DNA from 3 places in the Terrabacter koreensis genome. Region 1 is predicted to be linked to each of the others. Evidence: riboswitches for the same ligand, from Rfam matches in the RefSeq annotation. Region 1 holds a riboswitch; each other region holds the start of a gene.
The links. Region 1 has a riboswitch for cyclic di-AMP ahead of ACYVNR_RS16325 (C40 family peptidase). Riboswitches for the same ligand answer to the same signal wherever they lie in the genome.

Region 1 (9,208 bases):
GCCATCCGCGAGGCGCTCGTGCCGCTGTGGGCCGAGTCGGTCGGCTTCTCACCGGCGCAGACCTCGCTCGTCTTCGGCGTCGCCGGCGCCATCGACATGGCGCTCTTCTACCCGTCCGGCTGGCTCATGGACCGCTACGGCCGGGTCGCGGCGGCCGTGCCGAGCATGCTCGTGCTCGGGCTGGGGATGGCCCTGCTGCCGCTCGCCACGAGCCTCGTCGCGGTGACCGCCGCCGCCACGGTGCTCGGGGTCGGCAACGGGCTCGGGGCGGGCCTCATCATGACGTTGGGCGCGGACGCGTCCCCGGCCGACGGGCGGGCGCAGTTCCTCGGGGGCTGGCGACTCTGCGCCGACCTGGGAAGGGCTGCGGGGCCCCTGGCGTTGTCAGGGCTGAGCGCCGTCATGTCACTCGGCGCCTCGGCCGTCGTGCTCGGCGTGGGCGCGGTGGTCGGCGCGGGATGGCTGCGCATCTGGGTGCCCCGGCACGACCCCACCAGGGCCTCCAGGGCAGGGGCGGGGACGGGCGCCGCGACGGGTGGTCACTGACCGTCCGAGAACTCTGAGAGGGTATGACCGTGACGGACCTGATCGACACCACCGAGATGTACCTCCGGACGATCTACGAGCTCGAGGAAGAGGGCATCGTGCCCCTGCGCGCTCGTATCGCCGAGCGTCTCGGCCACTCGGGCCCGACGGTGTCGCAGACCGTGGCCCGGATGGAGCGTGACGGGCTCGTCGCCGTCTCCGGTGACCGTCACCTCGAGCTGTCCGACCACGGCCGCCTGCTCGCGACCCGCGTCATGCGCAAGCACCGCCTGGCCGAGCGCCTCCTCGTCGACGTCATCGGCCTCGAGTGGGAGTACGCACACGACGAGGCGTGCCGCTGGGAGCACGTCATGTCCGAGAAGGTCGAGCGCAAGATCCTCGGCCTCATCGGCGGTGGCCTCGAGTCGCCCTACGGCAACCCCATCCCCGGCCTCGACGAGCTCGGCATGCACCAGGACGAGGACTTCCTCACCGGCCTCATCCCGCTCACGACGGCCGTGCGCGACAGCGCCGCGAGCGTGACGATCCGCCGCATCGGCGAGCCGGTCCAGGTCGACCCCGAGGCCCTCGGCCTGCTGACCAGCGCCGGCGTCGTGCCCGGAGCGCGCGTCGACGTCACGCGCGACGGGTCCCGGGTCGTCGTCGTCCGCGACGGCGGCGAGCCCTCGACGGGCGTCTCCCTGCCCGACGACGTCGCCGTCCACGTCTACTGCCAGACGGCCTGAACTCCGGCCTCGCCCGCCTCACCTCAAGGCGTCACCACACGGCCCGACCGCCGGCCTACGTCAAGGTCTGCCCCGATCGGCCGGGGCGTTTTGGCACACCCTGCCACGGGTTGTCCGCGTCGTGTCCGAGTCGCGGGACGCTTCCGAAATTGGTGCTGACCCGGAGGTGACAACTCGGGGCGGGTTGGGTAGTTTGGCCGCACTTGCTCTCCCCGTCGAGCAGGTGCCCCGGGTCGGACCGCCTAGTCCTGCCATCGACCTGTGGCCAGTGACGAACCGCATGGCAGGAGCGGGGGAACCACTTTCTCCGGGCGTCGAGAGACGTCCTTGGGGTGAAGCCCTCCGTGGACCGCAACGGTCCGAGTGAAGGCCGGGCGAGTACCTCCAGCCCGAACCCGACAGCTCACCTCGTAGGCGTCGAGAGGTCAAACGTGGCTCAGAACGTTCCCGGGCGCCACCGCGCCCCCGGTCGATTCAACGCGATCTCGGAGCTCAAGACGATCGCGAAGGAGTCGGCCCAGCCGGCCGTCAAGGGCGCCGCGATCGTTGCCGCCTCGGGTGGCCTCGTCGCCTCGTTCGCCGGCACGGCGAACGCCGCTGACGGTGTCAGCGCCGCTGCCGGCCCGGCGGTCGTCGGGCCCCAGGTGGGCTCGCTCAAGGCCGCGAACGCCCTGTCGGCCATCGGCTACGGCAAGCCGGCGCTCAAGACCAAGCCCCTCGTCATCGAGGACATCAAGGTCAAGCGCGAGCGCGCCGAGGCTGCCGCCGACAAGGCCGCCGCCGAGCGTCGTGCCGCCGCGGCCGAGCGCGCCTCGCGCTCCACCGCCCGCGTCGCGCTCAACGACGCGAAGATCCCCAGCGCCTCCGGCATCGTCGGCATCGCGCAGTCCTTCTTCGGCGTCCCCTACGTCTACGGCGGCTCGTCGCCCTCGGGCTTCGACTGCTCGGGCCTGACCTCCTACGTCTACCGCCAGGCCGGCATCTCGATCCCGCGCACGGCCTCCGCACAGCAGGCCGCCGCGACCCGCGTCAGCGACCCCCAGCCGGGCGACCTCGTCTTCTTCGGCTCGCCGGCGTACCACGTGGGCATCTACGTCAGCCCGGGCCGCATGATCGACGCCCAGCGCCCCGGCACCGTGATCGGCAACCACTCGATCTGGACGCGGCCCTCGGGCTACGGCCGCTTCTGAGCCTCGCACGACCTCTCGTGCCGTTGTGCCCTCGCCGACTCCGGCGGGGGCACAACGCGTTCCGGGCCCGTCAGCGGCTCCGTGGTTGACTGAGTCGATGACCGACCAGTCTGCTGCCGAGTCCACGACCCTCATCGAGCTCGACCTCTGGAGCGACCTGGTCTGCCCTTGGTCGTGGGTGGCCAAGCGACGGGTCGAGGCGGCCGTCGCGGCCTTCGAGCGACCGCACGACGTCACCGTGCGGCTGCGCTCCTTCGAGCTCGACCCGGACGTCCCGCGGGGCGGCGGTGTTCCCGTGAGCGAGCACGTGGCGCTGCGGCACGGTGGCGACGCGGAGGCAGGGCGGCTCATGAACGCCCGGGCCAGCGAGGTCGCCGAGGCCGACGACCTCTACTTCGACTGGGACCGCGCCGTGCGGGCCAACAGCTTCGACGCGCACCGGCTGTGCGCGCTGGCCGGCGAGATGGGCGGCCCGGCCCTGCGGTCCGCCGCCGTCGAGCGCTTCCAGTCCGCGCACTTCAGCGAGGGCCTGCCGATCGACGACCACGAGGTGCTCCAGCGGCTGTCGGCCGAGTGCGGCCTCGACGAGCGGCGCGTCTCGGCCGTCCTCGCGTCCGACGCGTACGCCGACCAGGTGCGGGCCGACGAGGAGCAGGCACGCTCGATGGGCGTGACGGCGACGCCCTTCGTCGTCGCCAACGCGTATGCCGCCGTGTCGGGTGCGCGTCCCGTCGACGACTACCTCGCCCTCCTCCGTGGAGTGGCGACCCAGAGCGTCTGAGCCGCGGTCAAAAGCCGCGGATCGCCCATAGCGCAACGCGATTCGTCCACCTGCTGGCATGTCGCGCCCTGACCGGCGACAGCGCAGGTGGTCGGGGTGGAGGATGCCCACAGGTGCGTGGCCGTGACGACGGCTCGGTGAGTCCGGGCTCGGGACGGGAGAGCGTGGAGCGCGTGGGCGACGAGCACGACGAGGCGGACGAGGCGGTGCTCGCCGCCTGGCGGTCGCTGCCGAGCGAGCACCGTTTGGTGCTCTGGCAGCTCGTGGTGCACGACGAGGGCCTCGGCCGGCCCGCTCCGCCGCGCCGGCCGTCGCGCCGGGGCGTCGCCGCGCCGGCCGAGCGTGCCCGCGACCGGTTGCGGCTCGGGTTGCTCTCCGAGCTCGTCGCGAGGGCGGAAGGCCCCGAGTGCGCTGCCGCCCGTCGCGCCCTCGCTGGTCACCTGCGTCACCTGCCGTCCGGGCCGGGTACGCCGGAGGCGGAGCAGCACCTCGAGGTGTGCGAGCGGTGTCGCACCGCAGTGGCGCTCCTGGACGACGTGGACGGTGCGATCAGGTCGCGCGTTGCACCGGCGCTGCTGCCCGGCGCCTTCACCACGGCCGTGGTCGAGGACGGGGCTCCTCCGGCCTCGGCCGCCACCGTCGACTCGGCGCCGTCGACGGCTCCGGCGGCGCGGGTGCTCTCCATGCCGGGCCGACCGGCCGCGTTGCTCACCGCTGCCGGGGCACTCGTCCTGGCTGCCGTGATGCTCCGGCTCGCGTGGGCCCCCGGCGGCGGACTCACGGCGGAGGCGCCCTCGCCGCGGCCGCCGTCCGTCGCGACCCTCTCGGTGGACGCGTCGCCCGACTCGGACCGCGCGGCCGCCGGGGCGTCCGGGCCCCGGCCGGTCATCGGTGTGGCCGTGGCGGAGTCGGCCTCTGGTCGCCGTGGGACGGTCTCCCTTCCCGCAGGTGGTTCGCGGCCCGACGGGCCGGCCGGCCTCCGCGCAGCTTTCGCCCAGCGCCGTGGGGCGTCCGGCGTCGGCGGGGCGACAGTCGGGCTGCGTACGCGTCCCTCAGGGGTCACCTCGCCGCCCTTTGCCGCGCCACCCGTGGCCCCGGCACCGGTTGCCTCAGCTCCTGGAGCGTCGGCCACCGCGCCTGCGACGGCGTCGACCACCCCACCCGCAGCGACAACGACGGCGCCGCCTCCCGGGCCGGTCGTGCCGCCAGAGGGCACCGTCACCACCCTGGTCTTCGTGCCCGCGGACCAGGGGACGTTCGTCGCGACGCTGGCGGTGAGCCAGGGCTGGCTGCTCACCTCGGTGGTGGACGTGCGCGGCGCCCAGGCGGTCGAGCACGTGGCGACCCCGTCCACCGAGGTCGTCGACCGGATGCACGCGGGCCGGGTCGTCGTCGAGGTCACGAAGGCGGCCGGCTCGGCCGGGGCAGGGCTGCTGTCGGTGTCGTTCGTGGGCCCGTCGGGCTCGGTGCTGCCCGGTTCGGGCACCTACGCGTTGCGTTGACGCGGGGCGTCGTCCTCATCGTCGGCGTCTTCCTCGGCGTTCACCTCGGCGTCCACCTCGGCGTCCTCAAAACCTCGCGCCCCGTCGACCTCGCCCGCCCCTGACGGCGCGGCGGCGTCGGAGGAGGGGACGGCGGCATACGGCCGGGGAGAGCGGGGGGTCCCCGGCGCACCCGCTGGGGCGACCTCGTCGACGGGGATCACCTGGCTGAGGCGCGTCAGCTCGACGACGGCGCGGATGGGGGAGGCCTGCGGCACGACGAGGCGCAGGTCCTGGCGGCGGTCGCGCAGACGCTCGGAGAGGCGGAAGAGCGTGGCGATGGCAGCACTGTCGATGTACGTCGTGTCGGTGAGGTCGAGGACGATGAGGGTGACGTCGTCCGGCACACCGTGGGCGACGGCTTCGATGACGTCGCGTGCGTTGGACAGGTCGACCTCGCCCGAGATGCGCACGAGCTGGGTTGCCCCGTCACGCTGCGTGAGCACCCGGGCGAGCTCGCTCACGCGAGGCTCCCCAGGCGTACGCGCCGGGTGAGCCGCACCTCGGTGCCCGACGGGGTGTGCCCGACATCGACGTCGTCCATGAGGGAGTGCATGAGCTGCAGTCCCCACCCGCCGCCGCGGTCGGCGGCCGGGCGCCACTGGCCGTGGTCGCGCACCCGGAGCTCGAGGTCGTCGCCGACGAGGCGCGCGGAGAGCTCGAGGGGTCCCGCGGCGTCCGCGCCGCTGTAGGCGTGCTGGACGACGTTGGCGCAGGCCTCGCCGCAGGCGACGAGCACCTCGTTGGCCTCGTTCTCGGGGACGCCGGACTCGTGCAGCCACCGCCGCAGGGCGCCCCGCAGCTTGACGAGGTTGCGCGCCTCTGCGGGCAGGCTGAGGGTGAGCTCACCCTCGACGGAGACGGCTGGGCGCATCGCGAGCAGGGCCACGTCGTCGGGGATGTGGTCGTCGTCGAGGAAGGTCGCGAGGAGCCGGTCGCACAGCCGCTCGAGCGCGTCGGCGGGGGCGCTGTCCGTCGCGTCCGTCGCGTCCGGTGCGGCTGTCGCGTCCGGTGCGGCTGTCGCTTCTCGGCTGAGGCGGTCGAGCCCGGCGGAGAGCGAGACTCCCCGTCGCTCGACGAGGCCGTCGGTGTAGAGCAGCAGCGTCGAGCCCGGCTGGAGCACGTGCGTGCTCTCGGCGAAGGACCCGTCGAGGGTGACGCCGACGGGTGGGGCGAGAGCGCCCGTGAGGTAGGTGGCGCTCCCGTCGGTGACGACCAGGGCCGGCGGATGGCCGGCGTTGGTCCAGCGCAGCTCGCGGGTGGAGGGGTCGTAGACGAGGTAGATGAGCGTGACCATCTCGGGGACGGGCAGCTGGGCGACGAGCTGGTGGACGCCGTGCATCACGGCCGGCGGCGAGGGGTCCTGCAGGGCGTACGCGCGCAGCGCCATCCGCACCTGCACCATCGTCGCGGCGGCCTGCAGGCCGTGGCCGGCCACATCGCCGATGGCCAGGGCGAGGAGCCCCTTGGGCAGCTGGACCACGTCGTACCAGTCGCCGCCGACCTGCACGTCCGCCGTGGCGGGGACGTAGCGGGCGGCCAGGCCCACCCCGGGCACGTCGGGGAGCCGGTCGGGCAGGAGGCTGCGCTGCAGGGTCTCGGCGATCTGGTGCTCGCGCTGCGCCCTGGCCTCCTCGTGGCTCAGCAGCTCCTGGGCCTCGGAGCGCTCGTGGATCTCCTGGACGAGGCGCACGTTGGCGGCCGAGAGCTGCGCGGTGCGCTTCTCGACACGCTGCTCCAGCTCGGCGGCCGCGAGGGCGAGGTCGCTCGCGGCCTGGGCGCGTTCGCTGACGAGGGCGGCCAGGAAGAACGAGGTGAGGGCGACCGTGGCGTTGAAGGCCTGCAGCGTGACCATCTGTTCAAGGCGCGTCGTGCCCTCGAAGGGGCCGATCTGCTTCGTGGCCGCCCACGTGGCGGCGAGCGTCGCGATGAGGGCGGCGGGTGCCGCGCCGCGCAGCTGCAGACGCCACGCCGCCCAGCCGAGGAACGGCAGGGCGATGAAGAGGACACGCATCTGCAGGACGATCCACGTGAGGGTCAGCGCGACGGCGACGAGGATCACGGCGCCCTCGAGCCACTGACGCAGGGGCCAGCGTCGCTGCTCCCAGAAGAGCGGCAGGCACAGCAGGAACGGCGTGAAGGCCAGCACGCCCATGGCGTCGCCGGTCCACCAGACGGCGAACGCGGTGGGCAGCTGACCCGCCTGGATCGAGCCGGAGGCGACCAGGACGAGGGAGCCGATGGTGGCACTGACGAGCATGCTGGCGAGCGCTCCGACGAAGACGAACGCGAGCGCGTCGTGCTGGCGGTCGAGCTCGCGCCGGAAGCCGACCTTGTGCAGGAGCGTCACGGCGACGACCGGTGCGAGCGTGTTGCCGACCGCCGTCGCGAGGGCGGCCAGGAAGGTGGCGCTGATGGGGAGGTTGATCGCGAGGGCGGCCACCGCGACGGCGGGCCAGTACGACCGGCCGAAGACGAGCAGGGCCGCCACGGCGATGCCGGTTGGGGGCCACAGCGGTGTGACGTCGTCGCCGACCAGTGACAGCTCGAGCCCGAGCTTGCCGCCGTAGTAGTAGGTGACTCCGATGGCGGCGAGGAGTGCCGCGCGCCGAATGCCCACCCGCTCGGCGAGCATGCCGACGGGCCGCGAGGACCCAACCGTCCCCACGCGCACCGTCATGGTCGGACGCCTCCCACGCGCCCGCGCGTCCCCATGGCTGCGAGCCTAGGGATCAGCGGCTCGGATGACGAGGGTTTCGCACACACTGTCCGGGTCCGGTGGGGTCTGCTTCCTCGCCGACCGGGGCGGGGCAGGTGCGATGGGTCACGTCCGACGGTGTTCGCCGTCGTGCCCCACCCTTGGCTCCTACCGTGTGTAGTAGAGGAGGGACCATGGCCGGTGAGTCGCTGGTGACGGCGCGGAGGCTGTCCGTGGTCACGGCAGCGGTGGGGGCCGCTGCCGGGGGCTGGACGCTGGCAGACCCGGGCCTGCTCCACGGGCCCGAGGCGATGCAGGGGTCGGCGCGCGGCACGGCGCTGGTGCTGCTCGTCGTGGCCCTGCCGGTGCTGCTCGGGTCGTGGTGGAAAGCCGGACGAGGGTCTGGGGCGGCCCTGCTGGCAGCCCTCGGAGCGCTGCTCTACGTGCTCTACAACGCCGTGCTCTTCCTCTTCCTCACCCCGTTCAACGCCGCCTTCCTCGTCTACGTCGCGCTCCTCGGCTCGGCGCTCTGGGCGGTCGGGCACCTGGTCGTCGCGCGCGAGCTGCGAGTGGCCGGGGAGGGCGTCACCGAGCGTGCGCCGGTGCGCGGCGTCGCGGCATACGTCTGGGTGGTCGCGGCGCTCAACGCGCTGGCGTGGCTGGCGCGGGTCGTGCCGTCGATGGGGGAGTACCCCACGCCGATGCTGGAGGGGACCGGTGTGCAGACCAACGCCATCTTCGTCCAGGACCTCGGCGTGTGGCTGCCCCTCGCCGCGGTCTCTGCGCTCTGGCTGTGGCGGCGCGAGGCTCGCGGCGGTGTCGTCGTGACGGCGCTGCTCGGCATGTGGGTCATCGAGAGCCTCAGCATCGCGGTCGACCAGTGGTTCGGGGCGACCGCCGACCCGGCCTCAGACGTGGTGTCGACGTCGCTGGTGGTTCCCTTCCTGGTTCTCGCTGCGGTCGGGCTCGTCCCGTGGTGGCTGCTCGCGCGGTGGGCGTCACCCCTCCTGACCCGCTCGGGCGGCCCGGTCTGACGCAGGGGGCAGGGCCGCCCGGGTGTCGCGCACGTGTCAGGCGGGGTGTCGCGCGGGGCTGTCGCGCAGGGCGTCGCGCAGGGTGTCGCGCAGGGGTGTCGCGCCCACTGTGGCGGGGAAGGTCGTGCGAAAGTGGGCGCACGAGTTTTCCGAAGTGGTCCGCACGCGTGCCGGACCGCGCCTAGCGTTGCCTCGTGTCGTCGCCGCACCAACGTCCGGAGTTCCAGCCACGGCTGGTGCCTGCCCCGGATGCCGACGCTGAGGCCGAGGCGCTCGACTTCGGGGCGCTGTTCCACGCGGTGCCGAGTCCCTGTGTCGTGCTCGACGCGGACCTGATCATCCAGGCCTGCAACGACGCGTACCTCAAGGCCGCGAGCCGGCGTCGGAGCGAGCTCGTCGGCATGAGCATCGCCGACCTGCTGCCGAGCCGGCCGGCCGGGCCCGACACGATCCCCGGTTCGGAGCCGGTCGTCGAGACGGTTCGGCGAGCCGTGCGGACCGCCCTGGACACCGGCCGCTCCGTCGTGGTCGGCCTGCAGCGCTACGACGTCGACGCCGGCCGAACGACTGCCCAGCTCGAGGCCAAGGTGGAGGCCAAGGTGGAGGCCCGGGTGGAGGCGGAGGTGGACGCCGCGGGGCGGCACTACTGGATCGGAACCGCTGTGCCAGTGCCGAACTCGTGGGGTGCGCCCC
Region 2 (9,208 bases), 530 kb from region 1:
TGGGTGACGAAGGGCCGGCGGTTCACCAGCTCGCCGTCGACGACGTCGAAGACGTCGGTGCGCCCGGTCGGGGTGTCGTCGTAGTAGGCGAGGGTGCCGTCGGGTGACAGGTCGATGCCGTTCGAGATCGTCGCGTCGGGGACCACGGTCTCCACGGACCCGTCGGCGTCGACGCGGTAGAGGGTCGCGCTGCCGGGCACGCGGTCGTAGCCCATGGTGCCCGCCCACAGTCGGCCCTCGGCGTCCACGCCGCCCTCGTTCATCCGGATGGACGGGTCGTCCCAGAGGTCGAACCACGGCTCCGGTATGCCGTCTGGCTCGCCGGCCAGCGCCAGCCCGCGCTCGGTGGCGACGACCCAGCCACCCCGCGTACGGGGGCGCAGGAACGCTGCCACCGCGCCGACGTGCAGGCGCTCGACCGAGCCGTCGGCGCGGAGGGTGAGGACGTCGCCGGCCAGCAGGTCCACCCAGCGCAACCCTCCCCAGGACGGCGACCAGACCGGGCCCTCGCCGTGGTAGCAGAGCGCGTCGGTGACCTGCTCGACACCGCTCAGCGCGACGGGCGCGCCACCCGCGGACATCAGTCCCACCACACCCCGACGTAGTGGTGTCCCTGCGGCACCGTCGGCGCGTCGACGAGCCAGTCGGCACCGGCAGCCGGGCCGCCGCTCGCCTCGGTGTCGGCGTCGATCGTCATCGCGTCGACCTCCTCGGGCTGGAGCGTCGTGATGACGGCCACCCCACTGGCGTAAGGCCATTCATCGTCCGGGAAGTCCTGGAACTCGAGCACGTCGAGCTCGACGCGGACGTCGTGCACGTCGGGATGCGAGCGCAGGTCGAAGAGGACCCGTCGCACCGTCTCGAGCGGCACGTCCTCGGGGCGGTTGGGGGCGATGCACCACTCGCAGTCGTTGCCCTCGAAGAACTGCTCGAGGGTCACGGCCACCTGGGCCGTGGCGCCGCCCCGTCCGCGGACGTGCTCGACGAAGGCGGACTGCTTGGTCAGATCCATGACGGTCGTGGCCCCTGGGGTCGCGGTCGGTGCACTGTCACGGCGTCGGCTACACTGACGCCGCGTGCCGCTCGCGAGCCCTCTGCGGGCATCAGCCGGCGGCCCGTGCGAGCGTAGCTCAATGGTAGAGCGCCAGCTTCCCAAGCTGGATACGCGGGTTCGATTCCCGTCGCTCGCTCCACACGAAAGCCGCAGGTCAGGACATGGTTCCCGACCTGCGGCTTCGTCGTCGGGTCACTGCCTCGGGGGTCGAGTGCCACGGACACCCGACCAGCGCCCAGACTTCCGCGCGCGGCCCGGGTCACGACCCGTAGTCGGCTCTCACGCGCCTGGTGTCGTGAGCCCACATCGCGATCTCGACGCGGTTGCGGGCACCGAGCTTGGACATCAACGATGCGACGTGCGTCTTGACCGTGCTCAGGCCGACGAAGAGCTCGGTGGCGATCTCGGCGTTGGTCCGTCCCCGTGCAACCAGCGCGAGCACCTCCTCCTCGCGACCGGTGAGCGGGTCGCTGGGCTGGACCGGCACCACCGGCGACTGCTCGGCAAAGGTCGCCAGCAGGCGACGGGTGACGTTGGGGGCGATCAGCGCCTGGCCGTCGGCCGCCGCGTGGATGGCCTGCACGAGGAGCTCCGGGCCGGCGTCCTTGAGCAGGAAGCCGCGAGCGCCGGCGCGCAGGGCTCCGAGGACGTACTCGTCGAGATCGAAGGTGGTGATCACGACGACCGCGATGGGGTCCGTCACGCCAGGACCGGCGAGGCGCCGCGTCACCTCGACGCCGTCGAGTCCGGGCATCCGGATGTCGACGAGCAGGACGTCGGGACGTAGCCGGGTCGCCAGGTCGAGCGCTGCATGCCCGTCTGCTGCCTCCCCCACCACCTCGAGATCGGCTTGTGCGCCGAGGATCATGACGAGCCCGGTCCGCACCAGGTCCTGGTCGTCGGCCACGACGACACGGATGCTCATGCCAGCGCCTTCACCGGCAGTACGGCCTCGACCACCCAGCCACCCTCGGGACCGGGCCCCGCTGAGAGCGATCCGCCCAGCAGCTGCGCGCGTTCGGCCATGCCCAGCAGGCCGAACCCGGGCTCCGGGGTCGACCCCGGCCCGGTCTCTCCGTCGTCGCTGACACGCAGCCTGATGGCTGCGCCCTCCCGGCGTACCTCGATCCCGACGCGGGTCGCGCCCCTGGCGTGCCGTACGGCGTTGGTGAGCGACTCCTGCGCGAGGCGGTACAGCGCTGCGTCAACGGGTCGTGCGAGCGGGGTCAACGGACCGTCCAGCGAGACCTCGACGATGGGTGTCGCGTCGGCGCGCGCCAGCGCAGTCAGGTCCGCGACCCCCCGCTGCGGTGAGTAGTCGACGTCGTCCTCCTCACGTAGCACCCGCACCATGGATCTCATCTCGGCCAGGGTTCGCGAGGCTTCGGACTCGATCGCGGCCAGGACCTCGACGGCCCTCTCGGGCTGGAAGCTCGCGACCACGCCACCGGCCTGCGCCTGCACCGCGATGGCCGAGACGTGGTGGGCCACGGTGTCGTGCAGCTCGCGCGCCAGTGCCACCCGCTCCTGATTACGGATCTCGCGCTGCTGGCGATGCCAGAGGTCGGCCCGGTAGCGGAACACCGCCGCGAGGGCGACGCACAACAGCAGGAGGACGCTGCCGCCGAAGACGTCCGCCCAGGCTGCGGAGGCGGCGTACATCGCCAACGCGACGACGACCGCCACGAACGCCGTTCCCAGGACCATCTCCCGTCCCGAGCCCCACCGCACCAGGGAGTAGAGCAGGAGCAGGACCGCCATCATGGAGTAGAGGCCGAGGTCCCCGGCGTGCGCAACCAGCTGGAGCACCGACAACAGCCCGGCGACGCCCCACCCCACCACGGCGGCCGTCAGGGGGCGCGCCCGCCGCCAGAGCAGGGCAGGCACCAGCGCCAGGGCGAGCACCGTCACGAGCGGTCGCCAAGCCAGGCCCGGCCGAACGATGCCCTCGGCCACGGCTGCGGCCGCGAACGCACCCACCAGCAGCCGATCGAGGCGACTGACGGGTGGGGCGTCAGCAGGCCGCGGCTCGTGCCAGATGGGGCGCCGGACAGTGACCACGGCTCCAGCCTAGGGATCCGAGTGGTTCGGCGGACCGGCCGAAAGAACGAGACAAGGACCGTGCCATCGGCCGGCCAGCCACAGCCTTCGGTCCGATGTGTCCGCCGCCGGACTCAGCGATCGTGGACCCACCCATCCCCACCACGACCACGGAGCCCACGATGAGAACACGTCAACCCACCACCGCGACGCTGGAAGACCAGCGGATCCCGGTGAGAGCCAAGCTCGCCGCAACGTGGACGAGCTTCATGTTCCTGTACGCCTATGTGGACATCCTCAACTTCTTCACTCCTGGCGTCGTCGAAGACATCCTCGGCGGCAAGGTCTTCGAGTTCGAGCTGTCGCAGACCTTCTCGACCACGTCGCTGGCCCTGGTGAGCGTCCCGATCCTGATGGTCGTGCTGTCGATGACGCTGCCCGCCCGGGCGAGCCGCATCACGAACCTCACCGTGGCCTCGCTCTACGTGCCCGTCACGGCCTTCAACGGGCTGGGCGAGACCTGGGTGTACTTCTACGGCCTCGGGATCGCTCTGGAGCTGGTCCTCCTCGCCCTCATCGTCCGGCACGCCTGGACGTGGCCCCGCACCGCACCGTCGGCGACCACGCCGACCGGTCCTGGCCGGGAAGCTGTGCGCTCCCGGTAACCCGTGAGCGTGCCCGTCTGCCGTTCCGCCGTATGCCGTCACCTCGGGGGGCGCAGGCGGCGGCACTCCACGTCGGAGCCGCAGGTCAGGCCGCTCACCTGACCTGCGGCTCCTTTCCTTCCGGTCCTTGCGTCCGTCGCGGCCCTGTTCGTCGTCACGGTCGGCCCCGGGGAGGGTGACCGCATGGAGGACGACGGCGTGGCGACCGGTGGCTCCGAGCGGGTCGTGAGGGGGGTTGACCCGCCGGCGTCCCGGACGGCCGCCACCACCTGGGCGCGGGCACGGGCCCGGCGCGACGGTGGACCGGACGACCTCTCGGCGGACGACACGCTGCCGGGCGTCGAACGCCGCTTCGTCCGGCGCCTCGACCGAGCCACCGGTCGAGGCGCCCCGGCGAGGAGGCCTGGGCCTGGCTAGCGGACCCGGCCGGCCACCCACGCGGACGTCCAGAGCTTCGAGAGCTGCACGCGCTGGCCCGGTCGCGGCGAGTGCCAGACCTTGCCGCTACCGGCGTAGACGCCGACGTGGTAGGCCCGTCCGCCGCGCATGAAGAAGACGAGGTCACCGGCCAGGATGTTGGACTTCGCCACCCGGACGGTCTTCAGGCGCTGCGCGTTCGCGGTGCGGGGCAGCGCGACGTGGAGCTTGGTCCGGTAGACGTAGTAGATGAGGCCGGAGCAGTCGAACGCGTACGGCCCCGCTGCGCCCCAGCGGTAGGGCTTGCCGCGCTGGGCGGCGGCGATGCGCAGGGCCTGCAGGCGGCGCGGCACCGTCGCGATGGGGGCGGTGGCCACGTCGACCGCCTTGTTCGTCGCGGCCTTGGCGCTCGGGGCGGGGGCGGCTGCGGGCGGCGCCGTCGTGGAGGCCGGCGGTGCGCCGCCGGTCCCGAGGACGAGGGCGGCGCCGAGGAGCGGGGTGATGGCGAGGGACTGGAGCGGCAGTCGACGTGCGGGGCGCCGGTGGCGCCCGGGGCGTGCAGGACTCGTAGCGGGCATGGTCGGTCTTCCTTCCCACGCCTTCGAGGTGAGCTGTCGGGTTCGGGCAGAAGTGGCCCGGCCGCGTGTCGCGGCTTCACCCCAAGGACCGGTCCTAGCCGGCCCAGAAAGTGGGTCCCCCGCTCCTGTCCGTGTGATGCGCTGCTGCCCCAGCCGGCGGACAGGACTCGGCGTACCGGCGGGCCGGCCGGGGAGGACCCCGGCCGATGAACTGCATCGACGGTCGCAGACGATCGTTGAACCGTGTAGGTCACGGCTCGATATCGGCAGATGTTGCCGAGACAAAACACCCTGAAGCCGGGCTTTGGGGCGTCGACGCACGAAACCTCTGAAAACGAGTGGACGGTCGGAGGGGGCCTGGCACACCATGGACGCTGCTCCGTCCTCGGAGCCGTCGGTCGAGTCGTCGTCGGACGTCAGGAGTCAGCGGGAGCGCCCGCGGAGAGGTGGGTGGCCGGCATGGCCTGCTCAGCGGTCACGGTCCCGCGCCACCTCCCCCACCCCGGCTGACCGGGCCATCCGGTCCTGCCCGACCGACAGGAACACCGTGAAACCACTGACAGACAACGAGATTCGCGCTGCCCTCGTGAACTGCTCGCGCCGCGAGGCGAAACAGGCCAGCGTCCCCAACGATCTCGACGCGCTCCCCTGGGAGCAGCTCGACTACCTGGGCTGGGTCGACCGCAGCAACCCCCAGAGGGCGTATGCCGTCGTGCCCGTCGACGACGACGCCGTGGCGTTCGTGCTGCGCGCGTCAGGGCGGACGCGCACGGCGAGCGCGATGTGCGCCTGGTGCGAGGACGTCTTCGCCACTGCTGACGTGCGGCTGTGGGTTGCGAAGCGGGCCGGTGCGGCCGGGCGCGAGGGCAACAGCCTCGGGACGCTCGTGCACGCCGACTTCAGCTGCTCGCAGCACGTGCGCCGGCTGCCGAACGCGATGGAGGGTGGCCTCGACCCGACATCCCTCGTGGAGCGTCGGATTGACGAGCTGCGTTCGCGCTCAACGGCTTTCGCCCGACGGGTGCGCGACGGCTCATAGGCCTTCAGGGCATCGGCTCGACGGGCTGGCCCGACAGCACGCCGTCCATGATCCGGCGCCAGATCGGCGCCGCGTAGCAGGCGCCGGTCATGGACGTGCACGACTTCCCCGCCATCGACACGTCGAACATGCGCCGGGTGGGGTTCACCGGGTTGCCCACCCACACCGCGGTGGCGAGCTGGGGGGGTGTAGCCGACGAACCACGACTGGGCGTTGCCGTCGGACGTGCCGGTCTTGCCGGCGGATGGCCGTCCGGGCAGCTGGTTGAGGGCGCCCGACCCGTGCGTCATGTTGTACTCCAGGTACTGCGTCGCCTGGTCGACGGCGCGCGGGTCGGCCACCCGCCGACAGTCCGGGGGTGGAGCCCAGAGGGTGCGCCCGCCCTGGACGACGCTCGTCACCGGGTGCACGTCGCACAGGGTGCCGTGGTCGGCGAGCCCTGCGTAGGCCTCGGCCATGGTCTGCGGCGACACTGCCTGCGCGCCGAGCACCACCTGCGGCGGGTAGGTGCCGAGGGGCTGCCCGTCGCCGCCGTGGATGCCGAACGCCGTCATCGTCGAGTGGATCGCGCAGACCCCGATGGGGCTCGCGAGGGCGACGAAGGCGGTGTTGGTCGACTGCGCCGTCGCCTGCCGCAGCGACATCGAGCCACCCTTCCACGGCTCGTCGTTGTAGACCGACCACGTGCCGCCGACGCCGCACGGCGGGGGAAACTGCTTGGCACTGAAGGTCGCCGGGCGGTGATTGTCGGCCGCCGGCGCGTCGACGGAGGCGTGGGTGCCGAGTCCCTGCTTCATCGCGGTGACGAGCGCGAAGGCCTTGGCCGTCGACCCGAACTGGAAGCCGCCCGAGCCGCCGTAGCGTCGGTCCACGGCGTAGTCCACCTCCGTCGCGCCGGGACCCGAGCCGTATGCCGTGTCCTGGCCGAGGCCCAGCACCGCGCCGGTGCCGGGCTCGGTGACGAAGGCGGCTGCGGCGACCCCGAGGCTGTTGCGCTCGGGTGCGACCTGGCGCAGCGACGCGTCGTGAGGTCACGCGAGAGCGGGCGTGCCACGGCAGCGGCATACTGCCTCGGTGTCAGCTCGTCGAGCGCCCTCATCCGCGCCAGCACGACGTTGCGGCGGGCCTGCGCCGCCCGTGGGTGGTGGGCGGGGTCGGTGGTGCTCGGGCTCTGCACGAGTCCGGCCAGGGTGGCCGCCTCGGTGAGGGTCAGCGCGCTCGCGTGCACGTCGAAGTAGTGGCGCGCGGCCGCCTCGACGCCGTACGCGCCGTCGCCGTAGTAGGCGAGGTCGAGGTAGCCCTGGAGGATCTCGTCCTTGCTCCACGATCGCTCGAGGGCGACGGCGTAACGCAGGTCTTCGAGCTTGCGAGGGATCGTCTTTGCGATGGCCGCGCGCGCCGCCGCGGTCTGGCCATCGCGCAGCGCCTGCGCCTGGAGCGACAGCTTGACGAACTGCTGGGTCAGTGTCGACGCGCCTTCCGACGCCTGTCCGGTGCGCAGGTCCTCGAGGACGGCTCGCGCGAGGCCCTGTGGGTCGATGGCGCCGTGGTCGTAGAAGCGGCTGTCCTCGATCGCGACCTGCGCGGTGCGCATGACGGGCGCCACCTCGGAGAGGGGCACGACGACGCGGTCCTCGTCCTGGGGAGTCGCGATGACCGACCCGTCCGCTGCGAGGATGTGTGAGCCCTGCGCCGGCTGCGCCATCGTGAAGGTGCTTGGCAGGGCCAGGAAAGCGTCGCTGCCGGCATTCGTCAGCCCGCCGAGGGCCGCGACCGCAGGCGTCCAGAGGCCTGCGGCCAGCAGCCCGACGGCCACGGCGGCGGCGACGAAGGCGCTCAGGGTGCGCCCTGCCCGCCCGAGGTCACCTCGCCGTCTGGTCACGCACGACGATAGGCGCCCGGTGCCGACGGTGCGCTGCACGCCGGCTGGGAGTCGGCTGCGACCGGGCGGCCGACGGGCGCGCCCGTTTGGACGACGGCACCCGACTGTTGCTACGGTTGCGACGCCTCGCAGGCGTAGTTCAGTAGCAGAACAGCCCTCTTCCAGAGGGAAGACGTACGTGCAATTCGTGCCGCCTGCTCCAACGCGAAGGGCCCGGTCCGGCGACCGGGCCCTTCTGCTGTCCCGGCGCTGCGCCAGCCGGACGAGCATCCGGACGAGCAGCCGGACGAGCGTGGCGCAACCGTGACCTGACCCCCTTGCCATTCGTTACCGGTCAGTAGCATCATGGAAGTGACCGGCCAGTAACTTGGCGCGCCCGCCGACGCGGACGCACGACGAGCGACAGAACGTGGAGGGTCCCGATGGGCCACTACAAGAGCAATGTGCGCGACCTCGAGTTCAACCTCTTCGAGGTGTTCAACCGTCAGGACGTGCTCGGGCAGGGCATCTACGCCGACGTCGACGTCGACGCGGCGAAGGACATCCTCCGTGAGGTCTCGCGCCTGGCCGAGAACGAGCTGGCCGACAGCCTGCTCGACAGCGACCGCAACCCGCCGGTCTACGACCCCGCCACCCAGACCGTGACGATGCCCGACTCGTTCAAGAGGTCGTTCAAGGCGTACGTCGACGGCGACTGGGGCAACCTCGACGTCCCGGCCGAGCTCGGCGGCATGGTCGTGCCCGCCTCGCTGCGCTGGTCTGTCGCCGAGATGGTGTGCGGCGCCAACCCGGCCATCCACATGTTCACGGCGAGCTACTCCTTCGCCAACCTGCTGTGGCACCTCGGCACCGACGACCAGAAGAAGCTCGCCAAGCACGTCGTCGACAAGGCCTGGCACACCACGATGGTGCTCACCGAGCCCGACGCCGGCTCCGACGTCGGCGCCGGCCGCACCAAGGCCGTGCAGCAGCCCGACGGCACGTGGCACATCACCGGCGTCAAGCGCTTCATCACCTCGGCCGAGTCCGACATGGTCGACAACGTCGTCCACTTCGTGCTCGCCCGGCCCGAGGGCGCCGGTCCCGGCACCAAGGGCCTCAGCCTCTTCATCGTGCCGAAGTACCACGTCGACCTCGAGACGGGTGAGCTCGGCGAGCGCAACGGCGCCCACGTCACCAACGTCGAGCACAAGATGGGCCTCAAGGTCAGCACGACGTGCGAGGTCACCTTCGGCGAGCACGAGCCGGCCGTCGGCACCCTCCTCGGCGACGTCCACGACGGCATCGCGCAGATGTTCAAGGTCATCGAGAACGCGCGGATGTTCGTGGGCACCAAGGCGATCGCCACGCTCTCCACCGGCTACCTCAACGCGCTCGAGTACGCCAAGGAGCGCGTCCAGGGCGCCGACCTCACGCAGATGACCGACAAGTCGGCCCCGCGCGTCACCATCACCCACCACCCCGACGTGCGCCGCTCGCTCATGCTGCAGAAGGCGTACGCCGAGGGCCTGCGCGCGCTGGTCGTCTACACCG
Region 3 (9,208 bases), on a different contig from region 1:
GCAGGGCTCGGCGGGCGCGTGACGGCATACGTGGTCACTGCCGCCGCGACGAGGACGAGGACGGCCACGCACCCCCACACCCAGCGCGGGGCCGCCGCCAGCCGGCGGCGGGTGCGCTGCCACGACCCGTCTGGTGGTGGCGGCTCGGCAGCCTCGACCGCTGCCCCGGGTGGCGCGAGAAGGCGGGCGCGCAGGGGTGGCCCGGCGCCAGGGGCGGCGGTGTCGACTGCAGGGGGAGCGGTGACCCGTGCCACCTTTTCGACTGTACGTTTCGATCGCCGTGAGCGGCAGGGGTCCGTTGAGGGTTCACAGGTTCCGCCGAAGGGGTGGCTCGCGGTCCCTGCCACGGGTAGGAATGGCGTATGCCGTCCGCCGCGTCCCTGGTGCGTCAACGCCTCGCGGAGCAGCGGGAGGCGCTCGCCGTGGCCGAGCAGGCCCTGGGCGCCGGCGAGCCCGAGGGGCTTCACGACGTCCGCGTGGCCATCCGCCGCATCCGTTCGGCGCTCGCGACCTTCCGGCCGGTGCTCGAGCGCTCGGCCACCGACCCGCTGCGCGACGAGCTGCGGTGGGTGTCGGTGCTGCTGGGGCGCGCCCGCGACGTCGAGGTCGTCATCGAGCACACGGAGGCGCTGCTCGCTGACGCCGAGCCGGTGGGCCTCGACGACGCCGTCAGCGGGTTGCGCGCGCGCCTGCGCCTCGACCTCACGGCCGCCGGCGACGTCGTCGACGAGACGCTGGCCTCGACGAGGTATGCCGCGGTGCTCGGTCTGCTCGACGCAGTCGTAGGCGACCCTCCGGTCACGGCTGCCTCGGATCGCGGCGGCAAGGGTTTCGCCCGCAAGCGGGTCGAGCACGACCTCGACCGTGTCGTCGAGCGGATCGCCCTCGTGCGGGCCGCCGGCGACGCGGACGAGCAGGCGACCCGGCTGCACGACGTGCGCAAGGCCGCCAAGCGGTTGCGCTACGCGGCCGAGGCAGCCGCTCCCGTCGCAGGGTCGCGCATCCGCGAGATCGAGGAGGTGGCCGAGGCCACCCAGGACGTCATCGGCCTGCACCACGACGCGACCGTGACGCGCGCGACGCTGCGGCACCTTGCGCTCGACGTCGACAGCGGCGAGGCCGCGGCCTTCCTCCTCGGTCACCTCGACGCTGACGAGCAGCGGGTCCTGCGCGACCTCAGGTCACAGTCGCTGGATGCGCTCGACGCGCTCGAGAAGCTGGCGAAGCACCGTGGCTGACGCCGCCCACGGGCCGTCGGGGCCGCCGGATCGAGTCTGCCGGAACGCCGTGGTCGCCGCGTGAGTCCCACTGGCATGGACGTGGACCTCACCTGCCCGATCTGCTCCGCACCGGCGATGACGCCCGGCGAGATCGTCGGTCGTTCGCCGGGTGTGAAGTTCAAGGAGCAGGGGGGCGGCCTGCTCGGCGACCTCACCGGGGTGCCCGTCACCCGAGGGGTCTTCAACCACAGTGCCCGAGCCCTTCGCTACGGCTCCTGCGGGACCATCGTGGTCCCTCCGGCCGGGCGAGCGCCCTAGCCGCTGACCACTCCCTCGGCGACAAGTCGCGGGACCGGCTGCTCCGGGTGTGGCTCGTCACCGACCGCCTTCTGCGCGAACCACATCCGTGCCTCGAGCTGCTCGCGGACCGTGGCGTGCGCCGGGTCGTCGGCGACGTTGTGCAGCTGCTCCGGGTCTCGCACGTTGTCGTAGAGCTCCCACTCGGCGGGGAAGCGCCGGTCGGAGCAGCCGGGCAGGCCGAGTCCGTCGTTGTAGAAGTGGATGAGCGTGTGCTCGCGGGTGCGGTAGCCGTAGTGGGCGCCGACCTGGTGGCTGCTGTCGTCGTGCATCCAGTAGCGGTAGTAGAAGCCCTCGGCGTCCGGATCCTGCTGGGGCTCAGATGATCCCGTCAGCTTGCCCCAGAACGACCGGCCCTGCATGCGCGCCGGGACGGTCACGCCCGCGGCCTCGAGCAGCGTGGGCGCGATGTCGGCGTTCGTGACGATGCGGTCGAACGAACGGCCGGTCGGGATGGCCGCCGGGTAGGAGAGGACGAACGGCATGCGGATCGACTCCTCGTACATGAACCGCTTGTCGAACCAGCCGTGGTCGCCGAGGAAGAAGCCCTGGTCGGAGGAGTAGATGACGATCGTGTCGTCGAGGTCGCCGCGCTCACGCAGCCAGTCGGTGACCCGACCGACGTTGTCGTCGACGGAGGCGACGCACGCGAGGTAGTCCTCCATGTATCGCTGGTACTTCCACAACGCTTCCTCGTCGTGGGAGAGGCCTTCCGGCACAGGCTGTTTGAGGTCCTCGGCCGTCAGGTGCTCGGCGATCCGCATCGCGGCACGGCGGGCCGTGTCCGAGCGGCCCGACAGGTCGTCGGTGAACGTCGCCGGCACGGGGATCAGCCCGTCCACGCCGGGCGCGCCCACGGCATACATGCCCTCGTGCTCGGCGTCCGGCTCCCACGACCGGTGCGGCGCCTTGTGCCACACGAGCACGCACCACGGCTCGTCGCCCTCCAGACTCTCGACCCAGCGCAGGGCGAGGTCGGTGATGAGGTCGGTGACGTAGCCCTGCTCGACGCGCAGCCCGTCGGCCGTGAGGAAGCGTGGGTCGTGGTACTCGCCCTGGTCGATGAGGGCCTCCCAGTGGTCGAAGCCCTGCGGGTCGTGGCTCACACCACCGGTCGAGCCGTCGCCCATGTGCCACTTGCCGACGAAGGCCGTGCGGTAGCCGGCCTCGCGCAGTGCCGTGACGAACGTCGGCTGCGATGCGTCGATCGGGGTGTCGAGGGTCGTCACGCCGTTCACGTGGCTGTAGGTGCCGGTGAGGATCGTCGCCCGGCTGGGCGCACAGAGCGAGTTCGTCGCGAAGAGGTTGTCGAGCCGCGCGCCCGACGTGGCGACCGCGTCGATGTGCGGTGTGCGGTTGACGACCGAGCCGTAGGCGCCGATCGCGTGGGCGGCGTGGTCGTCGCTCAGCACGAAGACGATGTTGGGGCGCCGGCTCGGCGGGGTCGGGGCAGTGCTCATCGGCTCCACGCTAGACGCGGCCTAGCATCGGCGCATGCAGCACCCCATCGTGCGAGACGCGACGGCCGATGACGCCGCGGCGGTCGCCGCCGTCTACGCGCCGTACGTCACGGGCACGTCGATCACGTTCGAGACGGACCCACCGAGCCCCGACGAGATGGGCCGGCGCATCGCCGCGGCCCAGCGCTCGCACGCGTTCCTCGTGCTGGAGGACGCCGGCGAGGTCGTCGGGTACGCCTACGGCGGGCCGTTCAAGGAGCGCGCGGCCTACCGCTGGTCGTGCGAGGTGTCGGTCTACCTCGGGATGGACCGCCGGGGCCGCGGCGGCGGCCGCCGGCTCTACGAGGAGCTGCTGCGGCGCCTGGCCGATCGCGGCTACCGCATGGCCGCGGCCGGCATGACCCAGCCGAACGTGCCGAGCGGGCGGCTGCACGCAGCCATGGGCTTCGAGACGGTCGGGACCTACCGCGACATCGGCCACAAGTTCGGCGCCTGGCACGACGTCACGTGGGTGCAGCGCCGGCTCGGTGACCCCACACCTCCTGGCCAGGACCCGCCCGAGCCCACCTGAGCGTCAGGAAGTGAGCACTCGACGAAAGCAGCGTCGAGTGCTCACTTCCCGACGTGAGGAAACGGGCGCTCGACGAAAGCAGCGTCGAGTGCCCACTTCCCGACGGCGTGTCAGGGGAGGCTGGGGTAGTCCGTGTAGCCCTCGGCGCCGCCGCCGTAGAAGGTGGCCGGGTTCGGCTCGTTGAGCGGGGCACCCTCGCGCCAGCGGCGGGCGAGGTCCGGGTTGGCGAGGAACTCGCGCCCGACCGCGACGGCGTCGCCGAGGTCGCGCTCGAGGATGTCCTCCACCTCCGCGAGGCCGGTCACCGAGGCGAACCCGGTGTTGAGGATGACGGGCCCGCCGAACCGCTTGCGCAGGTTGCGCACCAGGTCGGACTCGGGGTCGCCGAGGATGCTGAGGTAGGCGAGGCCGAGCGGCGCGATGCCCTCGACGAGCGTCTCGTAGGTCGCGGCCGTCTCCAGCTCGTCCTCCTCGAGCACGCCCTGGATGTTGTGCGCGGGCGAGACCCGGATGCCGACGCGGTCGGCGCCGATGGCCTCGGCGACGGCCTTCGTGATCTCGATCGTGAGGCGGGCCCGGTTCTCGGGCGACCCGCCGTACGCGTCGGAGCGCTGGTTGCTCGACGGGGCGAGGAACTGGTGCGGGAGGTAGCCGTTGGCGGCGTGCACCTCGACGCCGTCGAGGCCGGCTGCGATCGCCTGACGGGCCGCGTGGACGTACTCCGCCACGAGCGCGGGGATCTCGTCGGTCTCGAGGGCCCGCGGGACGGCATACGGCTGCTCGCCCGACGGCGTGACGATGGAGCCCGGCGCGGCGATGGCGCTCGGGGCGACGCTCTCGAGCCCGCCCTTGTTGTCGGGGTGCGCGACCCGGCCGGCGTGCATGAGCTGCACGACGACGTGGCCGCCGCCCTGGTGCACGGCGTCGGCGACGAGGCGCCAGCCGGCGACCTGCTCGTCGGAGTGCATGCCGGGGGTGTCGAGGTAGCCCTGGCCGACGGCGCTCGGCTGGGTGCCCTCGGTGATGATGAGGCCGGCGCTCGCGCGCTGGCCGTAGTACTCGGCGTTGAGCTCGGTCGGTGCCTGGCCGGCGCCGGCGCGGTTGCGCGTCAGCGGGGCCATGACGAAGCGCTGGGGGAGGTCCCAGCGGCCGATGCGGATGGTCTCGAAGGCCGTGGACACAGGCCTGCTCCTCACGTTGTCGGGGATGGTCGGCGGCTCGCTCCCGCGCCTCGATGCAGTGCGGTGGAGCCTTCAACTACGTGGGCGACAAGTCGGACAGGAGAGCTGTCATTCCCGTCGTCGCCGGATGTGACGAGCGGAACGCTCCCTGGACGGTCCGGGCACGACGAAGGGGAGGATGCCGTCGGCATCCTCCCCTTCGCGACGAGCGCTCAGACCGCGGGGGTCTGCGCGTGGGTCACGGCGCGTAGATGTACTTCATGCCCGGACCGTCGGTGAGGGTGCGGGTGTTGTAGTTGTACGGGCCGGCGAGGGCGTTCATCTCGATGATGGTGACCTCGTTGCCGTTGACGGCGGTGACCCAGGCGACGTGGCCGACGCTGGAGGAGCCGTGCACGCCGGGCTGCATGACGAGGATCGAGCGGGTGCGCGGCGTGCCGGTCACGGTGTAGCCCGCGCTGGCGGCGCCGGAGGCCCACTCCATGGCGTTGCCGGTCCAGCCACCGGGGTAGTAGCCCTCGGACGCGTGCCACTTGGCGAGCGCGCCCCAGGTGCACTGGCCCTTGGTGGCCCAGTTGTAGGAGGAGCGCATGCCGGAGGAGGCGCTCGGGACCGAGCCGTTGCTGACCGACTTGGTCGTCGACGTCGTCGACGTCAGCGTGCGGCGGGTGAGGTCACGCGAGGCGCGCTCGGCGGCGGCCTTGCGCTCGGTGGCGGCCTTGGCGGCGGCGGCCTTGGCAGCAGCGCGCTCGGTCTTGACCTGGATGTCCTCGATGACGCGCGGCTTGGTGGCCGTCGCGCGCTGGGTGACAGCCTTCTGCGCAGCCGGCGCGTAGCCGATCTTCGCCAGGGCGGTCGAGGCGGCGGGGACGGCGCCGGTGGTCGGGCCGACGGCAGCAGCACCGGCGGTCGTGCCGGACAGCGGCTCGGCGCTCGCGGGGTTCGCGAACGAGGCGACGAGGCCACCGGTGGCCGCGACGAACACGGCGCCCTTCATGGCCGGCTGAGCCGTCTCGCGGGCGAGGATCTTGAGCTCGTTGAGGGGGTTGTGGCGGCCAGGCGCACGATGGCGGCCGCGGATGATCTCGTTGTTCACACGTGTACCTCTCCGCGCCTACGAAGTTAGCTGTCGGGTTCGGGCGGAAAGGTGCCCGGCTCTCCCCCGGTCCGCGACGAGTCGCGATCCGGGCGAGTACTTCACCCCAAGGACGTCCGGAGTCGTGGCGCCGGACGCCCGGAGAAACGTGTGGTTCCTCCGCTCCTGTCACAAGGTTTGCTCTCGCTCGTCAGGCGGTGACAGGACTAGGCGGTCCACCTCGCGAGCGCCCGACCAGGTGGCCGGACCCTCGGAAGAGTAGACGACGTTGCGGGCAAAAGTCACGTTGAGGTAACGGGGACTCGCCGGAAAGTTCGTTGAAGGTCCGTTTTGGGCGTCTTTACCCGCGGCATACCTTCGCGCCTTGTGACGCGAGTCACATGACTCACGCGTGACCGGCTCGAGAGGGCCGACCCCTTGGCTGCGAGTGGTCACGGGTGGTCGAGCGCGCTCAGGAAGCGCTCGTGAGGTGGCCGAAGACGATGACGTTGTCGCGGTACTCGTTGCGGCTGTCGGTCGGCCCACCGCACGTCACGAGGCGGATCTCGGCACGTCGGAAATCGCTCCGGTAGACGAGGTCGGTCGGGAAGCGCGACTTCTCGTAGGCCGCGACCTTGTCGACGGTGAAGACGAGGTGCGAGCGGTCGCGGCGCGTGACCTCGATGACGTCGCCCGCCTTGACCGCGCCGAGGCGGTAGAAGACTCCGGGAACGCCGGACGGTGTGTCGACGTGGGCGGCGATCACGGAGGAGCCGAGCTGTCCGGGGGTCGGGCCCCCGTCGTAGAGCCCGACCTCCTGGGCGGTGCCGGGCACTGAGATCGTGCCGTCAGGCTGGACCCCGAGCGGCACGAAGGTGCGCGAGCGGACGCCGATGGAGGGGATCTCGAGCAGGGTGGGCTCCGAGGCCGCCAAGGGGCCGCCCTGCAGAGTGCCCGCAGGCGCGGCCCCCGAGGTGCCTGGTCTCCCCGCCGCCCGCGTCCCACCCTGACCGGGGGACACCGACGGTGCGGGGGAGTCGGAGGCTGTCGCGCCGACGGTCGCCGGCGCGCTGCCTGACGGCGGTGCAGCGGGCGGGGTGCCCTCCGCTCCGGGCGCTGACGGGCTGCCACGCAGGCCGAGGACGAGCGCGACGACGGCCACGACGAGCAGGAGCGCCGACGCCGTGGCAGCCGCCGCGACACCGGCGGTGACGCGGCGGCCCGACGTGGCCTCGTTCGGCTCTGTCACGTGATGCTCGTCCCCGGTAGGTCAGCCGGTCAGGAGCGCGACCGGGCTGAGCGGCGGGCGGCGAAGGCGCCGGAACCGGCAGCGGCGACGAGCGCGACGCCTCCGACGGCGAGGAGCATGCCGTTCGTGTTGGTCGTGCCGCTCAGACCGCCGCCCGTGTGCATGCCGCCGGTCGGCGCAACGTGCAGCGCCCCGCACAGGGCCGGGTCGGTCGCCTCGGTCGGCAGCTTCGGGTCGAGGTCGCTCTTGGTGTCGCCCGAGTATTTGCCGTCCTTGTTGTGATCCACGCCGTGCACGACGACGACGGACTGGCCCTTGGCGATGGCCGCGGCCACACCGTCGGACACGGTGATGCTGCCGCGCTCGTAGCTGAGGTTGCCCCCAGGGGCGGTGCTGAAGCGGTCGACCGCGAGGCCGCTCTTGGGGCTCGTGTCACCGGTCTTCGTGAGCGAGACGACGATGTCGCCGTAGGCGGGCCCGCCCTCGGTCGTGTTGATGGTGCCGTCACCGCTCGTGTCGTCCTTGATGGTCGGACACTCGTGACGCGCGGCCGCCGCGAAGTGGATGTGCGCGGCGTGCGGCTGGTCGGGCAGCAGGCCACGTGCGGCCATCTCGACCTTGATCGTGTTGCCGGTGACCGTCACCTGGGCGGTGCCGGAACCGGACACCTCGCTGCCGGGCACGGGCTCGAGGTTCGCGCTGACCCAGCCGTCGGCCGCGAAGGCGGGGCCGACGGACAGTGCCATCGCGGCAGCAGCGGCAAGGCCGGCGCCCGCGATCCGCGTGGTGGTGCGAGTGGTGCGAGTGGTGGTGCGAGTGGTGCTGGTGCGCATCTGTTCTTCCTCCTTGACGAGGAGACACAGCCGTCCAACCTGCTCTGCTTCAGACGGGGGGTCGTCATCGACCGTCTCCGGGTGGGGTTCGACGCCGCGAGCCTTCCGGATTGGATCGGTGACGGGGCTTTTCGCCGGTCCGGCCACGCATGCGCCTCTCTGGGTCTTGACTGGGAGGGACGGGGCGCGACCGGTGCCCTGCGGAGGAAGGGACAAAGGCCGTGCTCGAGAGCTCCAAGGCGTTCGGCGGGTTCTCCGTCGACGACATCCCTGCGGCGAAGGCGTTCTACGCCGACACGCTCGGCCTCTCGGTGACCGAGGAGAACGGCATGCTCACGCTGCGTCTCGCCGGGGACCGGCCGGTCGTCGTCTACCCGAAGCCGAACCACCAGCCCGCGACCTTCACGGTGCTCAACTTCCCGGTCGACGACGTCGAGGCGGCCGTCGACGAGCTGACCTCGCGGGGTGTCACCTTCGAGCGGTACGAGGGGACGCCCACCGAGACCGACGAGAAGGGCGTCTTCCGCAAGGGCGGCCCGCTCATCGCCTGGTTCACCGACCCGGCCGGCAACGTCCTCTCCGTCATCGAGTCGTCGCCGGGCTGATCCGCCGGCGCTGAGCCGCCCGGCGCGTCTGCCGCGTGGCTAGGGTCGGGGGGTGTTCGACGACAGCGCCCACGTCCTGCGCCGTGCCCGCCGCCTGCTCGCCGAGCACGTGACCCCTGCGGTCCACCGCGACCGCATGCCGCTCACCACGTCCGCGTGGCACGTGCCGGGTGAGCCGGTGCCTGTCGCGGAGGCGCTGGCCTCAGCCGCCGACGGCCGGTTCGAGCCGGTCGGGCCGGGCACGCCCTGGGGTGAGCCGTGGTCGACGTGGTGGTTCGAGATCACCGGCGCCGTGCCCGAGGCGTTCGACGGGGAGTGCGTCGAGGTGGTCGTCGACCTCGGCTTCCGCGGCGAGGGGCCGGGGTTCCAGGCCGAGGGCCTGCTCCACGACGCCGAGGGCACCCCGCTCAAGGGCATCCACCCGATGAACCGGTGGCACCGCGTCGCAGCCGAGGCGCGTGGCGGCGAACCGATCCACCTCTTCCTCGAGGCCGCCGGCAACCCGGCCGTCATGGAGCACGGCTTCCGCCCGACCGGGCTCGGCGAGGTGGCGACGGCCGGTGCCGAGCCGCGCTACGTCCTCGGCGACGTCGAGGTCGCCGTGTTCGAGCCGGAGGTCTTCGGGCTCGCGATGGACCTCGACGTGCTCGTCGACCT

Region 2: another riboswitch for cyclic di-AMP. It lies ahead of ACYVNR_RS13870 (C40 family peptidase); the one in region 1 lies ahead of ACYVNR_RS16325 (C40 family peptidase).
Region 3: another riboswitch for cyclic di-AMP. It lies ahead of ACYVNR_RS19105 (CHAP domain-containing protein); the one in region 1 lies ahead of ACYVNR_RS16325 (C40 family peptidase).

The regions. Positions count from the first base shown of each region.
Region 1 is NZ_BAAGQU010000005.1:868,427-877,634, forward strand. It holds gene ACYVNR_RS16315 (MFS transporter) at 1-546, shown strand, start outside; gene ACYVNR_RS16320 (metal-dependent transcriptional regulator) at 576-1,271, shown strand; cyclic di-AMP (ydaO/yuaA leader) riboswitch at 1,531-1,700, shown strand; gene ACYVNR_RS16325 (C40 family peptidase) at 1,703-2,461, shown strand; gene ACYVNR_RS16330 (DsbA family oxidoreductase) at 2,559-3,242, shown strand; gene ACYVNR_RS16335 (hypothetical protein) at 3,416-4,744, shown strand; gene ACYVNR_RS16340 (STAS domain-containing protein) at 4,729-5,247, opposite strand; gene ACYVNR_RS16345 (ATP-binding SpoIIE family protein phosphatase) at 5,244-7,463, opposite strand; gene ACYVNR_RS16350 (hypothetical protein) at 7,676-8,515, shown strand; gene ACYVNR_RS16355 (SpoIIE family protein phosphatase) at 8,710-9,208, shown strand, end outside.
Region 2 is NZ_BAAGQU010000005.1:337,276-346,483, reverse strand. It holds gene ACYVNR_RS13900 (SMP-30/gluconolactonase/LRE family protein) at 1-581, opposite strand, end outside; gene ACYVNR_RS13895 (hypothetical protein) at 581-1,012, opposite strand; tRNA gene ACYVNR_RS13890 (tRNA-Gly) at 1,120-1,193, shown strand; gene ACYVNR_RS13885 (response regulator) at 1,314-1,979, opposite strand; gene ACYVNR_RS13880 (sensor histidine kinase) at 1,976-3,115, opposite strand; gene ACYVNR_RS13875 (DUF6326 family protein) at 3,328-3,759, shown strand; gene ACYVNR_RS13870 (C40 family peptidase) at 4,173-4,754, opposite strand; cyclic di-AMP (ydaO/yuaA leader) riboswitch at 4,758-4,905, opposite strand; gene ACYVNR_RS13865 (FBP domain-containing protein) at 5,122-5,793, shown strand; partial or broken gene ACYVNR_RS13860 (penicillin-binding transpeptidase domain-containing protein) at 6,033-6,704, opposite strand; gene ACYVNR_RS13855 (transglycosylase domain-containing protein) at 6,587-7,498, opposite strand; tRNA gene ACYVNR_RS13850 (tRNA-Gly) at 7,804-7,877, shown strand; gene ACYVNR_RS13845 (acyl-CoA dehydrogenase) at 8,098-9,208, shown strand, end outside.
Region 3 is NZ_BAAGQU010000012.1:33,260-42,467, reverse strand. It holds gene ACYVNR_RS19135 (S1C family serine protease) at 1-254, opposite strand, end outside; gene ACYVNR_RS19130 (CHAD domain-containing protein) at 363-1,238, shown strand; gene ACYVNR_RS19125 (hypothetical protein) at 1,299-1,538, shown strand; gene ACYVNR_RS19120 (sulfatase family protein) at 1,535-3,037, opposite strand; gene ACYVNR_RS19115 (GNAT family N-acetyltransferase) at 3,072-3,608, shown strand; gene ACYVNR_RS19110 (alkene reductase) at 3,719-4,789, opposite strand; gene ACYVNR_RS19105 (CHAP domain-containing protein) at 5,028-5,885, opposite strand; cyclic di-AMP (ydaO/yuaA leader) riboswitch at 5,889-6,075, opposite strand; gene ACYVNR_RS19100 (sortase domain-containing protein) at 6,337-7,113, opposite strand; gene ACYVNR_RS19095 (CHRD domain-containing protein) at 7,143-7,946, opposite strand; gene ACYVNR_RS19090 (VOC family protein) at 8,168-8,551, shown strand; gene ACYVNR_RS19085 (alpha-mannosidase) at 8,604-9,208, shown strand, end outside.